DNA from 2 places in the Kribbella sp. NPDC049227 genome. Region 1 is predicted to be linked to the other one. Evidence: riboswitches for the same ligand, from Rfam matches in the RefSeq annotation. Region 1 holds a riboswitch; the other holds the start of a gene.
What was found. A riboswitch is a leader RNA that binds a small molecule or an ion and turns the genes downstream of it on or off. The one in region 1 is predicted to bind FMN.
Positions count from the first base shown of each region.

Region 2: another riboswitch for FMN. It lies ahead of ribB (3,4-dihydroxy-2-butanone-4-phosphate synthase); the one in region 1 lies ahead of ribD (bifunctional diaminohydroxyphosphoribosylaminopyrimidine deaminase/5-amino-6-(5-phosphoribosylamino)uracil reductase RibD).

Region 1 is NZ_JBICST010000011.1:271,583-275,758, forward strand. It holds gene ACGFH6_RS42230 (protein kinase) at 260-1,732, opposite strand; FMN riboswitch at 1,905-2,038, shown strand; gene ribD (bifunctional diaminohydroxyphosphoribosylaminopyrimidine deaminase/5-amino-6-(5-phosphoribosylamino)uracil reductase RibD) at 2,213-3,232, shown strand; gene ACGFH6_RS42240 (riboflavin synthase) at 3,233-3,838, shown strand; gene pnuC (nicotinamide riboside transporter PnuC) at 3,835-4,176, shown strand, end outside.
Region 2 is NZ_JBICST010000009.1:496,284-500,459, reverse strand. It holds gene ACGFH6_RS38990 (transketolase) at 1-492, shown strand, start outside; gene ACGFH6_RS38985 (transketolase family protein) at 489-1,454, shown strand; gene ribB (3,4-dihydroxy-2-butanone-4-phosphate synthase) at 1,438-2,055, opposite strand; FMN riboswitch at 2,154-2,287, opposite strand; gene ACGFH6_RS38975 (sugar-binding transcriptional regulator) at 2,376-3,356, shown strand; gene ACGFH6_RS38970 (threonine/serine exporter ThrE family protein) at 3,360-4,176, shown strand, end outside.

The DNA of each region.
Region 1 (4,176 bases):
ACAGAATCGAAAGGCCTCAAGTGGTCCAGCGGCCCAACGAATTCGCCGCCTGACGAGTCCGCTGGGCCGCGGCACTGCTGGTCACCGGTGCTCTGCGCCTCCGAAGCACCCTCGGCTTCTGTCCGGGTCAGCGGTCGAACCATGGTGGGCAGTGGCCGGCGAGGTGGGCGCCGTGCGACCGGCACATGGGTGAGACGCGGACGCGGAACGGGCGGTCAGCCAGAAGCCTGCTCCTGCACTGGGGCCCGGGGTCTTTCGGCTAGTGCAGGAGGAGCCAGGCGGCGCTGCCTAGGAGGGCTGCGGCGCTTGCGAAGCAGCCTGCTGCTACCCACGCCAGTGCTCTCCTCTTGCGTGATGCCTTCGACTTCTCCGTGGTAGGCAGCGGGTCGGCGGTTGCCCTGGTCGGTTGAGTTGTCCTGGTCGGTTGAACTGCCCTGGTCGGTTGAGTTGCGTGGGGCGGCTGGGTGTCGGGGTGTGGTGCAGCGGATGGCTGAGCCGCGGCGGCTGATGCGGTGGCTGATGCGGCGGCTGAGGCGGCGGGTGGTTGGGCGGTGGGTGCTGTGGCGGCGATCGCCACGCGTGCCGGTTGAGTTGCCTGTGGGGGCTGGGACGCGCGGGTTGGCTGGGGTGGAGGAGCCGGCTCAGGTGAAGGAGCTGGCTGGGGTCGAGGATGCGGCTCAGGTGAAGGAGTTGGCTGGGCTCGACGAACTGGCCGCGGTGTCTGGGTCGGGTGGGGGACGGAGCGCGGTGGTGGGGACTGCGGGGCCGGGCCGATGGGGGTCCAAGTGGATGGGAGGGGTGGGAGTTGGTCGAAGACCTCGGGGGATTCGGGGTGGTTGGCCCAGGGAGTCTCTCCGGCGGGTGGGAGGAGGCCGGACTCGGCGAGGAGGCGGGCGGCGGCGTCGGCGGACTCGGGGCGTTCGGACGGATCGGTTGCCATGCAGCGCCGGATGAACACGTCGAGTGGCGCGGCGGGCCCCAGTGGCTCGGCGGGTGCGGGTGGTGCGGCCGGCCCTAGTGGCTCGGCGAGTGGTGCGGCGGCCCCTGGTGGCTCGGCGGGTGCGCGTGGTGCGGCGTTGGCGGGGGGTGTGGTGGTGGGTGAGAGGGGGCTGGGGGTGGGGCGCTGGCCGGTGAGGAGTTCCAGGGCTACGGCTCCGATGGTGTAGAGGTCCTGGCGGGGGTCGGGGTCGGCGCCGGCTAGTTGTTCGGGGGCCAGGTAGCCGGGGGTGCCGAGGATTGTGCTGGTGCGGGTCATGCGTGGTTCGCCGATCAGGCCGGCGACGCCGAAGTCGGACAGGCGCAGGTGGGGGCGGCCGGTTCCGGTCACGTCGAGCAGGAGGTTCGCCGGCTTCAGGTCGCGATGGACGACGCCTGCTGCGTGGACTGCGGACAGGCCGTGCAGGAGCTGGTCGAGCAGTACGGCGACGTACGACGCTGGAAGCGGACCGTGGTCGCCGAGGAGGGTGGCGACAGAGCCGCCGCGGACCAGATCCATTGCGAACACGACCTTGTCGTCGTCAGCCGCCCACCCGTGCGGCGCGACCACGTGGGGATGCTGGATCCGCACGGACTGTTCCCGGACGAAGCGCAGGAGGGTGGCCGCGTCGTGCTGCCCGAGGACTTTGGCCGCGACGTACGCCGACCGCCGGAGATCCCAGGCCCGCCAGACCGACCCCATCCCGCCGGTCCCGATCAGGTCGATCAGCCGATACCGCCCAGCAAACGCCTCCACCGGCAAGAAGGTACAGGGTCCGCGGGACCGCCCCGCCGGACCCGAACGCCCCGAATCCACCCAGGATCGGTGGATGGGAAGGACCGGTCGGTGGGTGGGACTGACCGGGATGTGACCTGGGTCGTGGTGTGGGTTGGTGGGGAGGGCATACTTGAAGTACGAGTGAACCCACTCGCGTGCTCCGGGGTCGGTGTAATTCCGAGCCGGCGGTGACAGTCCGCGACCCGGCCGCTGCGGTTTGGCGGTCGGTTGACCTGGTGGAATTCCGGGACCGACGGTGAAAGTCCGGATGGGAGGCGCACGCGATCGGCGGGAGAGCTCCGGCGTTCGGACGGCGTGGCATGTGGGTGACGAGCCTGCGTGAACGCGTGGCCTCGATCCTTGAGGACCGGCTGGACGGCGGGGGTTGCCGCGCCGGTTGTCATGGCCCCGGAGTGCGTCCGTGACGACGAGGGACCGTGAGTGAACAACGCTTCGCCGATCGATGTCGCCTGGATGCGGCGTGCGATCGAGCTGGCCGAGCGCGGCATCGGCACCACGCATCCCAACCCGGTGGTCGGCTGTGTCATCACCGGCCCCGACGGTCATCCGGTCGGTGAGGGCTTCCATGCCGTTGCCGGTGGCCCGCACGCCGAGGTCGAGGCCCTCCGGATGGCCGGACCGGCGGCCCGCGGCGGTACGGCGTACGTGACGCTGGAGCCCTGCAATCACACCGGCCGGACCGGGCCCTGCGCGGACGCCCTGATCGCGGCCGGGATCACGCGCGTCGTGTACGCCGTCGCGGACCCGAACCGGCAGGCGTCCGGAGGCGCCGACAAGCTCCGGAGCAAGAACATCACCGTCCAGCAAGGCGTACTGCAGGCCGAGGCTGAGGCGGTCAACCAGGTCTGGCTGCACAGCGTCCGGACCGGGCGGCCGTTCGTCACCTGGAAGTTCGCCACCACCCTGGACGGGCGGTCGGCCGCGCCGGACGGGACCAGCCGGTGGATCACCGGTCCGCTGGCCCGGGCCGACGTACACCGCAAGCGGGCCGAGTGCGACGCGATCGCCGTCGGCACCCAGACCGTGCTGGACGACGACCCGGAGCTGACCGTTCGCGACGAGAACGACGTACCGGCCGGGCGGCAGCCGCTGCGCGTCGTCGTCGGCGACCGCGAGATCCCCACGACCGCGCGGGTTCGCAACGACCGCGCCGAGACCCTGCTGCTGCCGACCCATGATCCGGCCGAGGTACTCCGGCAGCTCGACGACCGGCAGATCCGGCACCTCTGGCTCGAGGGCGGGCCGACTCTGGCCGCCGCCTTCCTGCGCGCGCAACTCGTCGACCAGCTCGTCGCGTACGTCGCCCCGGCCGTGCTCGGCTCGGGGTACGCCGCGATCGGCGACCTCGGCGCGGAATCGATCCACCACCTGCGGCGGTTCAACCTAGCGGACGTCACTCGCCTCGGCGACGACGTCCGGCTGATCCTGACGCCGCTCGAACCGCAAAGGACGCACTGAATGTTCACCGGAATCGTCGAGGAACTCGGCACCGTCGAGGCGCTCGACCTGCTCGAAGGTGACGCCGCCCGGCTCACCATCCGCGGCCCCAAGGTGACCGAGGACGCCGGCCACGGCGACTCGATCGCGGTCAACGGCTGTTGCCTGACCGTGGTCGCGACCGCCGACGGCACCTTCACCGCCGACGTGATGCGCGAGACCCTGCAGCGCACGAGCCTCGGCCAGGCCGCCAAGGGTTCACAGGTCAATCTGGAGCGGGCCGTGTCCGCGCACGACCGGCTCGGCGGCCACATCGTCCAGGGCCACGTCGACGGGGTCGGCACGATCGCGAGCCGTACGCCGGCCGAGCACTGGGAGGAAGTCCGGGTCGCGGCCGCGCCGGAGATCCTCAGGTACGTCGCCGAGAAGGGCTCGATCGCGGTCGACGGCGTCTCGCTGACCGTCACCGATGTGGACGACGCGACCGGCACGTTCGGCATCAGCCTGATCCCGACCACGCTCGAGCTGACCGTGCTGGGCCGGAACAAGGTCGGCGACACGGTCAACCTCGAAGTCGACGTGATCGCGAAGTACGTGGAACGACTACTTGCTGGAGGCACCAAGTGAACCCGCTCGACTGGCTGCTGCACGAGCAGGTGACGATCGCCGGCTCCCCGGTTCTGATCCGGGAGATCGTCGGCAACGGCTTCGGCCTGGCCAGCGCCCTGTTCGGTATGCGCCGGATGGTCTCTGCCTGGCCGGTCGGCATCGTCGGCAACGTTCTGCTGTTCACGGTCTTCGTCGGCGGCGTGTTCGACACGCCGCAGGACAAGGACCTGTGGGGCCAGGCCGGCCGCCAGGTGTTCTTCGCCCTGGTCAGCCTCTACGGCTGGTACCGCTGGTACCAGACCCGCCACCAGGGCGCCGCGACGGGAGTCCAGCCGCGCTGGGCCACCGCCCGGGAG
Region 2 (4,176 bases), on a different contig from region 1:
GGTCACGGCCTGCCGGTCGCGGTCGGGCACGCGTTGTCGGCCAAGCTCGACGTGTCACTGCGGCGTACGTATGTGCTGGTCGGCGACGGCGAGTTGCAGGAGGGCAGCAACTGGGAGGCGATGATGGCCGCGTCCCAGTACCAGCTCGACCGGCTGACCGTGATCGTCGACCGGAACCGGCTGCAGCAGGGCGCCACCACGAAGGAGACCAACGACCTGGATCCGTTGCCGGACAAGGCGGCGGCGTTCGGGTTCGCGGTGGCCGAGGTGAACGGTCACGACCACGGCGAGCTGCTCGACGTGCTGTCCGCCGTACCGTTCCGGCCCGGGAAGCCGACCTTCGTGATCGCGCACACCCACAAGGGCCACCCGATCTCGTTCATGAGCAACAACGTCGCGTGGCACCACCGGGTGCCGGACGTGGCGGAGTTCCAGCAGGCACTGGCCGAGCTGGAAGCTGTTGTTCCCGGCTACGCCAAGGAGCTTCGATGACCATCGTCGAGACCTCGATCGCCGACCGGCCGCGGTACGACTGCCGGGACGCGTACGTCGAGACGCTGGTCGAGCTCGCGCACGCGGACCACCGGATCGTCGGGGTGGTGAACGACTCGGTCGGCTCGAGCAAGCTGAGCAGCTTCCGCAAGGCGTTCCCGGACCGGTTGATCAACGTCGGCATCGCCGAGCAGGACATGGTCGGGGTCGCCTCCGGCCTGGCCAACGGCGGCCGGATCCCGTTCGTGTCGGCCGCGTCCTGCTTTCTCACCGGCCGCGCGCTCGAGCAGATCAAGGCGGACGTCGCGTACTCGAACACCAACGTGAAGCTGTGCGGGATGAGTCCAGGGGTGGCGTACGGCGAACTCGGCCCCACCCACCACTCCATCGAGGACATCGCCTGGCTGCGGGCGATCTCCAACCTGACGGTGATCGTGCCGGCCGACCCGATCGAGACGGCGGCCGCGTTGCGCTGGGCGGCGGCCTCGGACGGGCCGGTGTTCATCCGGGTCAGCCGGATGAGCGTGCCGAAGGTGTACGACGAGGACTACGAGTTCCGGCTCGGCCGGGCGATCACCGTCCGGGCCGGCGACGACGTGACGCTGATCAGCAACGGGACCGTGCTGTGGCGAGCGATCGCCGCGGCCGAGCAGCTCGCCACGGAAGGGATCTCGGCCCGGGTGCTCTCGATGCCGACGGTGAAGCCGTTGGACACCGGTGCTGTGGTCGCGGCCGCGCGGGAGACGGCCGGAATCGTGACCGCCGAGGAGGCGGTGTCCGGCGGCGGGCTAGGTGGCGCCGTCGCGGAGACCGTCGTCCAGCAGCATCCGGCCCGCGTGACGATCCTCGGGATCCCCGAGTTCGCGCCCACCGGGTCAGCCGGATACCTGCTGGACCACTTCGGGCTCTCACCCGACGGCATCGCGGCGGCCGCCCGCAGGCTGATCAGCCGAGGAAGGTGACCAGATCCGCGATCGACACCATCGCGAAGCCGTGGGTGTCGGCGAAGGCGCGCAGGTCGGCTCCGGTCATCAGCGTGCCGTCGTCGTTCATCAGCTCGCCGATCACGCCGACCGGTGGCAGCCCGGCCAGCCGGACCAGTTCGACCGTGGCCTCGGTATGACCCGGCCGCTGGCGGACGCCGCCGGCCACCGCGCGCAGCGGCAGGATGTGGCCGGGCCGGATCAGGTCCGTGGGCCGGGCCGCCGGGTCGGCCAGCACCCGGACGGTCCGGGCCCGGTCGGCGGCCGAGATGCCGGTGCCGACGCCACTGCTCGCATCGACCGACACGGTGTACGCCGTACGCAGGCTGTCCTGGTTGTCCGGCACCATCAGCGGCAGTTCGAGCCGGTCGAGCACCTCCGGCGCGGCCGGCGCGCAGACGTAGCCGCTGGTGTGCCGGACGAGCAGCGCCATCAGCTCGGGGGTCGCGAGGCTCGCGGCGAACGTCAGGTCGCCCTCGTTCTCGCGGTCCTCGTCGTCGACGACCACCACGGGTCGCCCGAGGGCGATCTGGTCGACGGCGTGCTGGATGGTGTCCAGGCGGGTTGTCACGGTGGTCACGGTCGTTGTCCTCTCGGCCTGGCACTCCGGGGCAACGACAACTCCACGACGGGTCCGATCGCGCGGACAGCGCACACCGGACGGCATCGCGAAGACTGCCACGTGCATCTTCCCATCCGGACTTTCACCGTCGGTCCCGGAGTTCCACCAGGTCAACCGGACACCCTCGCGGGTGTACGGGTCGCGGACTGTCACCGCCGGCTCGGAATTTCACCGACCCCAGAGCACGTGTGGTCTTGCAAACTGCGGTCAGTTTATCGGGTTCGCCCGCCGCCGCTGACCTATAGTCCATTCCTGATCGTGTCCTAAGGGGAGTCGACGTGGCCAACGGCAACCGCGCGGTGCGCCAGCCCGGGCTGGACGAGTTGCGGCTGCTGGCGAAGGTGGCCCGGATGTACCACGAGAAGGGCATCCGGCAGCCGAGGATCGCGGCCGAGCTCAACCTCTCCCAGGCGCGAGTGTCGCGGATGCTCAAGCAGGCCGTCGAGGTCGGCATCGTGCACACAGTGGTGACCATGCCGAGCGGGGTGCACAGCGACCTCGAGGACGAGTTGCAGGGCCGCTACGGGCTTCGGGACGCGGTGGTCGTCGACACCGCGGGCGCCGGGGACGACGTACTGCCGGCGCTGGGTTCGGGTGCGGCGGCGTACCTGGACATGACGCTGACCGGTGCGCACGTGATCGGGATCTCGTCCTGGAGCGAGACGCTGATCAGCGCGGTCGACCGGATGCCCCGCAAGAGCGTCCCGGTGGTCGACCGGGTGGTCCAGATCGTCGGCGGCCTGGGTGACGCGGCGGTGCAGATGCAGGCGACCCGGCTGACCGCGCGGTTCGCCGAGCTGACCGGTGGGATGCCGGTCTACCTGCCCGCGCCCGGACTGGTCGGGACGCCCGCGGTCCGGCGGGCGATGATGAACGACGTGTCCGTTCGGGACGTTCTGGGCACCTGGGGACAGCTCACCGACGCCCTGGTCGGGATCGGCAGCCTCGAGCCCTCGCCGCTGCTGCAGCGCAGTGGGAACGCGGTCGCCGAGGCCGACCAGGACGAGCTTCGCCGGCTGGGTGCCGTCGGTGACGTCTGTTTCCGGTTCTTCGACGAAGAGGGAAGGCACGTGCGCTCGACGTTCGACCAGCGGGTCATCGGGGTGACCGCCAAGGAGTTGCTGGCGGTGCCGCGCCGGATCGGCGTCGCGGGCGGGGACCGGAAGTTCTCCGCGATCCGCGCCGCGTTGCTCGGGGGCTGGGTCAACATCCTGATCACCGACCTGGCGATGGCCCATCGCCTGCTAGGTGACGGCTGAGTGATGGAGCGGGACGAGCAGCGGGAGGTCTACCGGACCCTCGACCTGGCGTTGCGGGTCGGTGAGGTGCTGCTGTCCAGCGGTGCCGGTACGGCGGACGCTACCGCGACGATCCTGGGTGTGACCGCGGCCGGTGGTCTGCGCGGCTGCGAGGTCGACATCACGTTCACCTCGATGGCGATCTCGTACCAGGCGGCGCCGGACGTCGCGCCGGAGACGCACATCCGGCTGGTCCGCTACCGGTCGCAGGACTTCTCCCGGCTGACCGAGGTCGATCGGCTGGTACGGCGGTTCGCCCGCGGTGACCTGACCCGGGACGAGGCGAGTCGCGAACTGGCGCGGCTGACGTCGGCGGGTCCGCCGTACCCGCGCTGGACCGCCGTACTCGCCTGGGGTGTGATGGCCGGCGGCGCGACGCTGCTGCTCGGCGGAGGCTGGCTGATCACGCTGGTGGCGGTCGTCACCGCGGTCGTGATCGACCTGAACAACCGGTGGTTCAGCCGGCAGCGACTGCCCGCGTTCTACCAGCAGGTGGCCGGCGCGTTCGTTGCCAGCGCGGTCGCGCTGATCCTGTACGCCGTTCATGCGCCGGTGAAGCCGTCGTTGGTAGTTGCCGCGGGCATCATCATGCTGCTGGCCGGGATCGCGCTCACCGGTGCTGTCCAGGACGCGATCACCGGGTACTACGTGACTGCGGCGGCCCGCCTGCTGGAGGCGATGCTGCTGACCGGCGGGATCATCGCGGGTGTGAGTCTGGGGCTCGCACTAGGCCTGAGGTTCGGTCTGAACGTCGGTCTCGAGGCGCAGACGATCCAGCTGG